One region of the Lysinibacillus sp. GJ-1 genome, then DNA from elsewhere that is predicted to be linked to it. Evidence: riboswitches for the same ligand, from Rfam matches in the RefSeq annotation. Region 1 holds a riboswitch; each other region holds the start of a gene.

Region 1 (4,356 bases):
AATCTGCGCCATTTTCTATGGCGATTTGTAATTCATCCGCTGTATGAACCGAAACACCAAGTATTATTTCCTCACCAATTTTTTCTCTTACTAGTGAGATGGGACAATCATCTTGTCCAATATGAATACCGTCTGCCTTGAGCTTTAAGGCAAGCTCAATATCATCATTTACGATAAATGGAACATTGTAGTGATGACATCGTTTTTGGCATTGACGGGCAAAATGTTCATAATGTTCATCAGTTAGTGCATCTGTTCCTTTTTCTCGAAATTGGAACATCGTAATACCAGCTTGCAATGCTTCTTCTAGTATTGCTAATGGTTGTTTGATTTTGGCATTCGCTGTACCCATTATAAAATAGAGCTGCAAATCACTGCGTTTCACCTATGGTCACCTCGCAACTTTCTTTAAATTTTTGGTAAGCAAAATGATTTGTTGGTCCATTACCATGACCAATCGATAAGTTATGAGTAATTGCTAGTTGAATGAATTTCTTAGCCTCAATAATGGCTTGCTCTATCGGCATTTGACGGCCAATAAAAGCTGTTAATGCGGCAGAAAATGTACACCCTGTACCGTGTGTATTTTTGGTCGCAATTCGATTAGATTGCATTGAGAATGATTTGCCATTTTTAAAAAATACATAATCTACAGCAAAATCTTTGTTCGCTAGATGGCCACCTTTGATAATCACGCATTGAACACCTAGCTGTAGTAACGAATGCGCCGCAAGTCGAATGTCAGACACGGTTTCGATTTTTCTTGCAGCTAATGTTTCAGCTTCTGGAATATTTGGCGTTACAATCGTGGCAAGTGGTAATAAATTGTTTCTTAATGCCTCCACAGCTTCTTGTTGTAATAAAGTTTCACCGCCCTTTGCAATCATGACAGGATCAACAATAAGAGGGATGGTTAAATTCGTCATAGCTAGCGCAATTGTACGAATAATATCAGAGGAAAAAAGCATGCCAGTCTTAATGGCGCTAATTGGAAAATCCTCTAAGAGAGCATGAAATTGTTTATTTATAAAGGCTTTTTCAATGGGTAGCACATCCATGACACCTTGTGTGTTTTGGGCAGTTAAAGCTGTAATTACGGACGTTCCGAATACATCTAATTCTTGAAATGTTTTTAAATCTGCTTGGATACCTGCACCGCCACCGCTATCAGAGCCCGCTATTGTTGTAACAATGTGCATCAAATATCACCGTCCTTCGATAAACGATGCAATTCGTTTAAGACTGCTACAGCAAAATCACCATTGTATTGAGCAGCCGAATGAGCATGTTCAGCAATTTTTTTATAGCTCGTTAATGTTTCGCATAATTGAGAAAAAGGCTCATTGCCCGCCATATATGCAGCACAACAAATTGCGCTTAATAAACAGCCAGTACCTGTCACTTCTGTCATTCGAGTATGACCACCAGCAATCCATTGCGCAAGGTTCCCATCGGTTATAAAATCTTTTTCACCAGTTACAATCACGATGCAATTAAATTTTTTTGCTATTTCTTTTGCTTTATCCTCAACAGACATGGAACCAGTACCACTATCAACACCTTTTTGTTGCCATTGTACATTAGCAATCGCGGCAAGTTCGCCAACATTACAGCGGATAACAGCAAAATGAATCGAATCTAATAACTGTAGTACCGTTTGTTTGCGGTATGCTGTAGCGCCAGCAGCTACTGGGTCCAAAATTACTGGTATACCAAGGGCATTCGCTTTTTTTCCTGCAAGTAACATAGACTCTTTTGTTCGTGTAGTAAGCGTTCCGATATTGACTAATAACGCTGATGCGATGGATACCATTTCTTCGACTTCCTGCGGATCATCCGCCATTACCGGTGATGCACCAATTGCTAGTAAGCCATTTGCTTGAAAATTTGCCACTACATAATTGGTTATGCAGTGAATCAACGGTTGTTTTTTACGAATCGTTTGAAAAACCATTGTAGTCCTCCTCTTTTGGTGGACGTAAGCATGCAAAAAAAGCTCTTTTTTATTCGGGCACAAGGCACACGTAAAAAGAGCTTTTCATCAATAATAAGATGTGTATTGCTCCCTACGTCAGTATTAACTAACAGGTTCAAAGGGTCAGGTTTTACCTTCTCAACTCACAAGAGTCCCCCTGCAATCATGAAAATTTTAGTTGACCAAAATGTAACATACCTTTTCATAGTATTCAATAGCATTTTATCATTATTTGGAAAGCAGTGACTGATGCCATATACTAGACCATGATAATTGTCATGACTTTTTTAAAATAGGGTCCTTCCATTGAAAATCGTAAAAAATGAGTTTTATAATGAACCTAGTATTAAGGAGGAAGTTATGATGAAAAGACAGGATTTAATTGCACCAGAATGGTATAACATTGTGGAGGAAATTGAAAAGTATGCTCAAGATCCATCTAAAAATGCATTAATAGTTTATAATGACAACGAAGAAATTCAATATATTACATACGCAAATTTACTGGAAAAGGCGAATCAGGCTGCCCATGTATTTACTTCGCAGGGTTTAACGAAGGGCGATGTGCTATTAGTGATGGTTCCAAGATCTGTCGAAGCTTATATTGTTTACATAGCGGCACTGAAAGCGGGTTTAACTATTATCCCTAGCTCTGAAATGTTACGTACAAAGGATATTGAATATCGTATTACACATGCCAATGCCAAAGGTATTATCGCCTATGAGCCATATATTGAGCAATTTGACGACGTAACAAATTTAAAAGGAATTATGCAATTCGTTATTGGTCACGCGCATGCACCATGGCAACCATTGCTTGAAAAAATGAAGGAACATCCTACAAATTATACAAACCCTACACCGACAAAAAGTACAGATCATGCCTTTTTAGCTTATACAAGTGGGACAACAGGGAATCCTAAGGCAGCTGTTCATACACATAGCTGGGGTTATGCGCATTTACGTACGACAGCACCGAATTGGTTAGGTGTCCAAGAAAATGATATAGTTTGGGCTACTGCCGCACCCGGTTGGCAAAAATGGATTTGGAGTCCGTTTTTAGCAACTTTAGGTAGTGGAGCAACAGCATTTGTCTATAAAGGAAAATTTGATGCTTCGACTTACTTGTCATTGCTAGAAAAATTTAAAGTAAATGTGTTATGTTGTACCCCAACAGAATATCGCTTTATGGCCACACTTAACAATCTACAGGACTATAATTTAAGTGCCATCCGTCAAGCTGTATCAGCGGGTGAGCCGTTAAATAGTGAAGTCGTTAAAGTGTTTTCAAAAACGTTTCATATTCAAGTGCGTGATGGCTATGGCCAAACAGAAAATACATTACTTGTTGGGACACTAGTTGGCATGGATGCTCGCGTCGGCTCTATGGGTAAACCGACACCAGGCAATACAGTCGAAATTATTGATGATTTTGGAAATCCTGTTGCTGATGGCGTTGTTGGAGATATTGCCGTTCATCGTCAAACCCCAGCACTGTTTAAAAAGTATTTCAAGGACCCAGAACGCACTAGCATGCAATTCCGTGGAGATTGGTATATTACAGGTGACCGAGCATACAAAGATGCAGATGGCTATTTTTGGTTTGAGGGACGTGGTGATGATGTCATTATTTCGTCAGGCTATACAATTGGGCCATTTGAAGTGGAAGATGCCTTAATGAAGCATCCTACTGTTAAAGAAGCTGCTGTTGTGGCAAGCCCTGATGAAGTAAGAGGAAATATTGTGAAAGCCTTTATCGTCTTGCGTGAAGGAGTGACAGGTGATGATACGCTTATTCAAAAGCTACAAAACCATGTGAAGCTGATGACAGCACCTTATAAATATCCACGGGCAATTGAATTTGTTGAAGCATTACCAAAGACTGCATCTGGAAAAATCCGTCGTGTCGAATTACGACAACAAGAAAAAGGCCATTACACACACCAATAATTATTTCCTAGGAAATAATGTCGAAAAATCAAAGTTCATGCTTTATGATGAACTTTTGATTTTTTTTGTACATCCCTATTTCGTTTATGGCAAAATAATAGATGTGGGAAAAACTTTTACATAAAAATCACTTAAAAGTGAAACGTTTTGGACATTTAGACGTATAACGTGAAGAGGAGGCGATTAGATGAATACAAAAAGGTGGATAGCCTTAGCAGTTGCAGCTGTATTATTAGTGTTTTCATTAGGACTTAACACAATTATGGCGATTTTTAAATCAGATTTCTTTAGTAATTTTGATAGCGTGATGGCTGGCAAAAATTTAGATGTATACGAAACGATTATTGAAGGTGAAGATCATACTAAACGTATCGCATATTTGAAAGTGGATGGGACGATTCAAGATGTTGGATCGAATACATTATGGCAAT
Region 2 (4,356 bases), 1.2 Mb from region 1:
TCCAGCACGTACAAGTATTTCGGCATTGCTACTACCTAATGCTCCTGCTCCAACAATAAGTACGTGTTTTTGTTGAATTTTTTTCAACTTGTCCTATAAATGAAAATAGTTCTTGTCTTGAATAGCGATTAATCAATAATACTCATCCCCTGTGAAGGACTACTAGCTTGAGCCCGCTCTTTTTTCTCTATAATTCCTGCTTCAAAACCTAGTCTACCTGCATGAATTGCTAGTTTCATAGCTTCTGCCATCTGCACTGGATTCTTCGCACCAGAAACTGCTGAATTTAGCAAGACTGCATCCGCACCTAGTTCAAGAGCAAGTGCTGCATCAGACGGAGTACCTATACCTGCGTCTACAATAACAGGTACTGTCGCTTGTTCAATGATAACTTGTAAATTATATGGATTTAAAATTCCTTGTCCTGAACCAATTGGCGACGCACCTGGCATAATGGCATGAACCCCAAGTTCTTGTAATTTCCGAGTAAGAACGACATCATCTGAAGTATACGGTAGTACAATAAACCCTTTTGCTAAAAGCATTTCACATGCACGATATGTTTCTAATGGATCAGGCAATAATGTATCATCACACCCGATTATTTCAACTTTCACCATATCGCATAACCCAGATGCTTTTGCTAGTTTAGCAATACGTACTGCTTCCTCAGCTGTTTTCGCACCAGCAGTATTTGGTAATAATCGATAGTTTGATAAATCTATTTTATCTAGCAAATTAGGCTGGGATGGTTCAAAAATATTCATACGACGCACAGCAAATGTTAAAATTTCAGCTTCTGATGCTTCTATTGCTCCTTTTTGAATATCAAAATCTGAAAATTTCCCTGTTCCTAGTAATAATCTTGAAGTAAATGTATATGGTCCAATTTGATACATGTTAACCCCCTCCGACAAATGTAACAATCTCAATAGAATCAGTAGACTTAACCACTGTCGAATAATTTTCTTTTTTCAAAATTACGCCGTTTTGTTCGACAACAACTATTTTTTCCTGAAGCCCTAAGTGAATCAATAAGCTCTCAATTGTTTTCACATGGTCTGGAACTTCCATCCTATTTCCATTAATAAACATAGTGTTTCACCATTAAATCTGACATATATTCTCCTACGAATGGGCTTAGCAATATGCTATAACGATAATGTCCTGTTGATACAAATTGCCCTTGAATTGTCGAATGTACTTCCATATAACTTCTGCCTCCATTTCGAAATCCTGCCCATGTTCGGTCCCAACTCGCATCTTGTAGGGCTGAAACAATAGAAAATGCCTTTTGTAATATGTCTACAATACTCATTGCTTTAACATCTCTTGATATGAATTTGGCTCTATCGTTGCACCAGTGACGTATTTACTATAACGTTTTGATACAATATAAAATCGTTTTAAAAATATAGGAGCATTAAGTAATGGGCAATTACTTTTTAAGGAAATCACTTCCATTTGGTTCAAAATTTCTTAATTCTTCTGAAAAAAGCAACAATGTTTCTTCTCCAGCTGATACTTGCCAAAAGCGAATTTGTTGATACGTTCAAATTCTTCTTCTGAATTTGCAATCCTGTATATTCCTTTCACTTTGTACCCTATATCAATACCTGTTTTTGCACGGATTTTTTCGGCTACTTTTGGAAATAATGTTCGACTTTTTCTTACCATTTCATACAAAAGATCGTCATCCCATTGTGCTGAACCCCTAGTAATCCAGCAGCTACATGTGAAGCACCCTCTGCAATTACCTTTTTCTCAAGAATTACTACGTGTAAAACGCGTTCAGCAAGTCAATGTGCGATTGTACTACCGATGATGATCATACTATCGAAACTTTTCATCTTCCCACTCCTTAAGTTGACGAGCATATTCTTTTACCTTTTCAATAGGGTCATTTGCCTGCCAAATTCCTGACATCACTGCAATTCCTGAAACTCCTGACGCACATACTTCTTTTGTATTTTGCGGAGTGATTCCACCGATAGCAATCACAGGAATAGATACAGTGCTTACAAGCTGTTGTAATAATTTTGTTCCACGACAAGCGATTCCTTTCTTACTTTCTGTATCAAAAATATGTCCATAGAGTAACCAATCTACTTTTGTATTTGTAGCCTCTTCAAGAGAGTGAATAGATGCACCAATTTTAAGATTTGAGAACTTCTCACTTGCGATAGCTACAGGAATACTACGATAACCTATTTGCACATGAGAAACATCCGCAGCAAGTGCAACATCGATTCGATCATTAATCACAATCTTTTGTAATGGAAAGCCTGCATATTTTAATTTTCTTATACAATCAAAGAGTTCAGAAGCAGTGCAACTTGGCTCACGAATATGCAAATAGCTTATATAGGGTTCAAACTTAGTTACAAAATGGACCACTTCATGTAGTGAATGCTGGCCATCTGTAATGATATGGAGCGCTATTTTTTTATTCATTTCTTAAATCATCCTATTCTTTCATATCTAAAATAGAAATTAAGTTGTTGTTCACTTCCTTTCATTATAATTCCATACAAAAAGCCACCCCTCAAGCATAGAGAAGTGGCTATAAATCTTGTACATTGAAGTACAAAAAGTAAGCCACTTCCCTTCGCTAGTATGATCTAGATCAGGTTCAAAGAGTTGAGTTTCCTCTCTCAGCACATCCGTGCACCCCTAGTGGTCTTTTCAATATTCAATTAAAATGTTATAGCAAATAAAGTGAAACTTCCATCAAGCGGGACTTCTTCATCCCCACTTGATGGTTAGTCGAACCAATCGGCTCTTACAGGCAGTTATCCCCCATCTTTCTTCTTCGCTTCTCTCAATCTTTAGATGAGGGTTATACAGCCCGTTAATGAAAGATAAAAAAGCCCTTGCTTCCACAATAAGGAAACAAGGACTTGTATAATAGACAATATCCTATCTGCTTCCCTACGCCAGCATAATCTAGATCAGGTAAAAGGATCATGAGCTTACGGCTCTACTCTCAGCTGGCAACACCAGCTCTCCTAGCAATTATTGTATGAAATTACAAATTAAAGTATAGCACTACCGATTTAATTGTTCAATAATGTATTATTAGAATAAAATCAAATCTTTATACTGCAAAAGCTGACTCATTAAAACACAGGGCTCAGCTTTAAATTCATAGAAATCTATTTTTAAGAAAAGATGTTAGTTTAATTATGGATTATGTTGCAACAGTGCGCTATGCAAATCATGTCATTGTTTAGCTATAAATGATTCATAAATGCATTAACTATAAGGATTGTTCCTACCCTTGTTAATGCTTTTTTCAGTTGTTATGTAAACGATTATTACAAGTTTTGGAACAGAGGTTGATAGACAGGATTGTTCTTGTTCTGCAATCGGGCCATTTTCTTGAGTAACACATTTAAAGAAAATCGTTATGGAGCTAAGAAATTGTGCAGATTTTTACTTAAAATAAAGGAGCAGGTTAAGTTAATAAGTTGTTTGTTTTATCATTAAATAAGAAGGATAATCAATAGAAGAAGTAATTCAATTTAATATTAGTTTCGATGAACCGCAGCGTAAGATAAGAAAAAGCCATTCCCTCCACAATCGGAGAGAATGACTTGCTTTCATAAGTCGTAAAACTATTGTTACAATTTTGCCCAACGTTCCTCTAACCAGTTCATAAATTCTGCACCTTTGTCGCCTTCATACGCATCAAAGACATCTAAACGCATACGTTTTAGTTTATCCGCAAAATCTGCCACTGTATGGTCCTTTGGCAAGCTCTTTTTAACCCGTAGGAAAATTTTGTCTGTTCCTTTGATAATATCAAAACGTGCAGGTGATGGTTTCTCTACGTCCTCGCCAAGCGCCACAAGTGCTTCATAGGCTGCTAATTGGACCTTGTTGACAGTATCATGTTCCATACGATTTTTTAATATATCTATGATTTTGTCATGTTGATAAGCCGATAATATTTCGACTGCGGCTAAACGCTCTCGCCAGCTAGACGTATAATAGGCCTGTTTTTTTAATGTTTCATACTGCTCAGGTAATGCTGTTTCAAATTGTTTCAAGTGAGTGCACCTCTTTTTTTCACTAGAGGAAAAATGAATTCTTCTTCTGCTTTTCTTATTATACATTGTCTTGGTGAAAATAGCGATGAATCGCTGGTAAACACATATATATATATATAATGGAAACTAACTATATTAAGGTGAACCGTATCATAATTATGTACTATTCTTTATAGATTTGCCTTTCTTTTTAAACGAACGAAGGCTTTAGTTTAAGAAGAAATATGGTTATGATTTTCCACAATCGTGCGCTTTTCTAGAGTTACGAGAAAAGCCTAATTTCTCAATTTTAATGCGAGAAACG
Region 3 (4,356 bases), 1.4 Mb from region 1:
AACAAACGGTCTCTAGCATTCTAGCAGATTCAAAGCAAACGGTATCCGTTATTGCTTCCAATGCAAGCTTAATGCAAGCGCAAAATGAATCGGTACAAAATACAGAGTTAGCTTTTAAGGATAATAACGAGCTATCTCAATCAATTGCAACAGCAATTAATGAACTATTGTCAGAGCTTTCACAAATGTTGGAGCAAAAGGACCAAGCCATTACGGCGATTCAAAGTATTTCTGCCGTTTCAGAGGAAACTGCTGCTTCTGCAGAACAGGTGAGTGCATCAGCCGCAGACCAACAGGCAGAAATGGAAAAGGTCGCAGAATCTATCAACAACATGAACCAAATTTCTAAAGAACTCCAAGAGGTCGTGAATCGATTTAAACTTGCTTAATAAAGAGAGATGGAAATACCCGCGAAGTAGAGAGGTTTACCCGCGGAGCAGGGAGATTTACCCGCGAAGCAAGGAGGTTTACCCGCGAAGCAGGGAGGTTTATCCGCGAAACAAGGTGAAATACCCGCGAAGCAAAGAGGTTTACCCGCGGAGCAGGGAGATTTACCCGCGAAGCAAGGAGGTTTACCCGCGAAGCAGGGAGATTTACCCGCGAAACAGGGTGATACCCGTGAAGCATAGAGGTTTACCCGCGGAGTAGGGTGATACCCGTGGAGCAGAGAGATTTACCCGCGAAATAGAGTGAAATATCCGCGGAACAGGGAGATTTACCCGCGAAACAGGGTGATATCCGCGGAGCAAGGTGATTTACCCGCGGAGCAGGGAGATTTACCCGCGAAGCAAGGTGATTTACCCGCGGAACAAGGTGAAATACCCGCGGAGCAGCGTGATATCCGCGGAGCAAAGTGGTTTACCCGCGGAGCAAGATGAAATACCCGCGAAGCAGGGAGGTTTACCCGCGGAGCAGAGAGATTTACCCGCGAAGCAGGGAGGTTTACCCGCGGAGCAGAGAGATTTACCCGCGAAACAGGGTGATACCCGCGGAGCAAGGTGATTTCCCCGCGAAGCAGAGAGGTTTATCCGCGAAACAAGGTGAAATACCCGCGAAGCAGGGTGATATCCGCGGAGCAAAGTGGTTTACCCGCGGAGCAAGATGAAATACCCGCGAAGCAGGGAGGTTTACCCGCGGAGCAGAGAGATTTCCCCGCGGAGCAGGGAGATTTCCCCGCGGAGCAGGGCGATTTATCCGGGAAATAGGGAGGTTTACCCGCGAAGCAGAGTGATTTACCCGTGAAGCAGGGTGATACCCGTGAAGCAAAGAGATTTACCCGCGAAGCAAGATTAAATACCCCAAAGCAAAGCAAAAACCTACAAACATAAAAAGGAGCTGTCCTAGCAAGGGGCAGTTCTTTTTTATGTAAACTTATACTAGCGGGGGAGCATTGACCCATGTCGTGAACAGTTTTACTATAGAAAGAGATGAAAGGGGGTCACCTCCATGATGTATCTCGGTATGATTTTCTTTAAAATAGTTGCCCCTATTTTAGTGTTGCTTGTACTTGGTGCATTTTTACAAAAGAAATTTTCTTTTAATTTAAAAGCATTATCTCAGCTCATTACGTATTGTTTTATGCCAGCTGCGGTATTTGTGAATTTATATGAAACAAGTGTGGAGTTATCAGTGCTGGGGGAAGTGGCATTATTTATTGTGCTCTTTATCGGCAGTCAAATGGTGCTTAGTCATTTTTTAGCGAAGGGGCTTGGTCTAGCGAAAACAGAGACGGCAGTGTTTAAAAATAGTGTTGTCCTAATTAACTCCGGCAACTATGGTATTCCAGTTGCACAAATGATTTTTGCAACGCAGCCCATTGGGGTGGCAATCCAAGTGATTCTCGTTATTTTTCAAAATATGACGACCTATACATATGGTTTATATAATTTAATCTCTTCGACTAAATCAGGGATGGCGATCATAAAGGACTTCCTGAAAATGCCTATTATTCATGCCCTTATAATAGGCGTGGCAATGAATTTTTTTAATATTGGCATTCCACAATTTATCCGTATTCCAATTGACCACGTAGCTGATGGCTTTATTGCCGTAGCGCTTATTACACTGGGTGCACAACTATCACAGCTTGAAATCAAGTCCATGTTCAATAAAACGGTGTTTGTTAGCTGCATTACACGTCTAGTAGTAGTACAGCCGTTGCATTGCTTATTATTTTTGTCCTCGGTTTAGATGGTGTTGTCGCTCAGTCACTCTTCATTGCAAGTGCATTTCCGACCTCACGCAATAGCTCTAGCTTGGCATTAGAATATGATGTTGAGTCGGCAACTGCTGCGCAAACGGTTCTTTTTTCCACGATTGTTAGCTGTCTAACAGTAACAATTGTCATTTATCTAGCAGAACTGCTATTTACGTAATTACTCGAGGATAATAGCAAGATAAATCTAATTATAACTTCCATCTATTAGAAAAATCTGTTACACTATCATCAAACTTAATAGCTATAACTAGGGGAGTCCGATGAGTCGGGCTGAGAGGGAAACGCATAGAGGTTTCTTGACCCTTTGGACCTGATCTGGCTCATACCAGCGTGGGAAAGTTAATGAACATCGCACTCCTAGAATTTTTTGCGATAAATAAACCTTACATGTACAGCCGGATCCAATATTTTTGGATTCGGCTTTTTTATTTGTAATGCTACCTATTGGCGTGAGCTAGATTCGGTCCTTTTTGAAAATTTATGGAAAAGGGAGCGGAATAGTATATGACAACAGTTAGCGAAAAGAACATTACCATTATGACAAGTTTTGACGGAAGTAAAAAAGTATATGTAGAAGGAACACGCCCAGATATTTTAGTACCGATGCGTGAAATTCAGCTAAGCCCAACAACGGGTAGTTTTGGAGAAGAAGATAATGCACCAGTACGTGTTTATGATACGAGCGGTCCTTATACGGATCCAACTTACAAAGTGGATATTACAAAAGGTTTACCTGCATTGCGTAGTGCGTGGATAAAAGAACGTGGAGATGTAGAGGAGTACGAAGGGCGGACGATTAAACCAGAGGATAATGGCTTCCGCAAAGCAGACGACCCTCGTATGAAGGAAAACGTTTTTCCGGAGCTTTCCCGAAAACCATTACGTGCAAAAAAAGGTCGCAACGTGACACAACTGCATTATGCAAGACAAGGGATTATTACCCCGGAAATGGAATTTGTAGCGATTCGTGAACATGTAGAACCAGAATTTGTACGTGCAGAAATTGCTGCAGGACGTGCCATTATGCCATCCAATATTAATCATCCAGAGGCAGAGCCGATGATTATTGGCCGAAACTTTCATGTCAAAATTAATGCCAATATTGGTAATTCGGCTGTTTCTTCCTCTATAGCAGAGGAAGTTGAAAAAATGACATGGGCTACACGATGGGGCGCAGATAATATAATGGACCTATCTACTGGCAAGCATATTCATACAACCCGCGAATGGATTATTCGGAATGCAGCTGTACCTGTAGGAACTGTGCCAATTTATCAGGCACTCGAAAAGGTCAATGGTGTAGCCGAGGATTTAACATGGGAAGTGTATCGTGATACGTTGATCGAGCAAGCTGAACAAGGGGTGGATTACTTTACGATTCATGCAGGCGTGTTGCTTCGTTATGTACCACTCACAGCTAATCGCGTAACGGGCATTGTGTCGCGTGGTGGTTCGATTATGGCGCAATGGTGCCTATTCCATCACCAAGAAAACTTCTTATATACTCATTTTGAAGAAATTTGTGAAATTATGAAAACGTATGATGTTGCTTTTTCATTAGGGGATGGTTTACGCCCAGGTTCAATTGCTGATGCCAATGATGAGGCACAGTTTGCGGAGCTTGATACGTTAGGAGAGTTAACGCAAATTGCATGGAAGCACGATGTACAAGTAATGGTAGAGGGACCTGGGCACGTACCGATGCATCTCATTAAAGAAAATATGGACAAACAATTGGAAGTTTGCAAAGAAGCACCTTTTTACACATTGAGGCCTCTTACAACGGATATCGCGCCAGGCTATGACCATATTACATCTGCCATTGGCGCAGCGATGATTGGCTGGTTTGGCACAGCGATGCTATGTTATGTGACACCGAAGGAACATTTAGGCTTACCAAATCGAGAAGATGTTCGTGTAGGGGTCATTACCTATAAAATTGCGGCACACGCGGCTGACTTAGCGAAAGGGCACCCTGGGGCACAACAAAGAGATGATGCGCTATCCAAAGCGCGATTTGAGTTCCGCTGGCGCGATCAGTTTAACTTATCATTAGACCCAGAACGAGCAGTAGAATACCACGATGAAACATTACCCGCAGAGGGAGCAAAAACAGCCCATTTCTGCTCAATGTGTGG

What was found. Region 1 has a riboswitch for thiamine pyrophosphate ahead of thiM (hydroxyethylthiazole kinase). Riboswitches for the same ligand answer to the same signal wherever they lie in the genome.
Region 2: another riboswitch for thiamine pyrophosphate. It lies ahead of LO754_RS11105 (thiamine phosphate synthase); the one in region 1 lies ahead of thiM (hydroxyethylthiazole kinase).
Region 3: another riboswitch for thiamine pyrophosphate. It lies ahead of thiC (phosphomethylpyrimidine synthase ThiC); the one in region 1 lies ahead of thiM (hydroxyethylthiazole kinase).

The regions. Positions count from the first base shown of each region.
Region 1 covers NZ_CP088912.1:3,538,716-3,543,071, reverse strand. The annotation lists gene thiE (thiamine phosphate synthase) at 1-385, opposite strand, end outside; gene thiD (bifunctional hydroxymethylpyrimidine kinase/phosphomethylpyrimidine kinase) at 372-1,199, opposite strand; gene thiM (hydroxyethylthiazole kinase) at 1,199-1,954, opposite strand; TPP riboswitch at 2,047-2,144, opposite strand; gene mbcS (acyl-CoA synthetase MbcS) at 2,339-3,925, shown strand; gene sppA (signal peptide peptidase SppA) at 4,113-4,356, shown strand, end outside.
Region 2 covers NZ_CP088912.1:2,330,451-2,334,806, forward strand. The annotation lists partial or broken gene LO754_RS11085 (ThiF family adenylyltransferase) at 1-136, opposite strand, end outside; gene LO754_RS11090 (thiazole synthase) at 129-899, opposite strand; gene thiS (sulfur carrier protein ThiS) at 901-1,095, opposite strand; partial or broken gene LO754_RS11100 (FAD-dependent oxidoreductase) at 1,085-1,850, opposite strand; gene LO754_RS11105 (thiamine phosphate synthase) at 1,834-2,454, opposite strand; TPP riboswitch at 2,587-2,685, opposite strand; TPP riboswitch at 2,912-3,020, opposite strand; gene LO754_RS11110 (HEAT repeat domain-containing protein) at 3,624-4,052, opposite strand.
Region 3 covers NZ_CP088912.1:203,078-207,433, forward strand. The annotation lists gene LO754_RS00925 (methyl-accepting chemotaxis protein) at 1-389, shown strand, start outside; gene LO754_RS00930 (hypothetical protein) at 835-1,002, shown strand; partial or broken gene LO754_RS00935 (AEC family transporter) at 1,447-2,375, shown strand; TPP riboswitch at 2,458-2,572, shown strand; gene thiC (phosphomethylpyrimidine synthase ThiC) at 2,723-4,356, shown strand, end outside.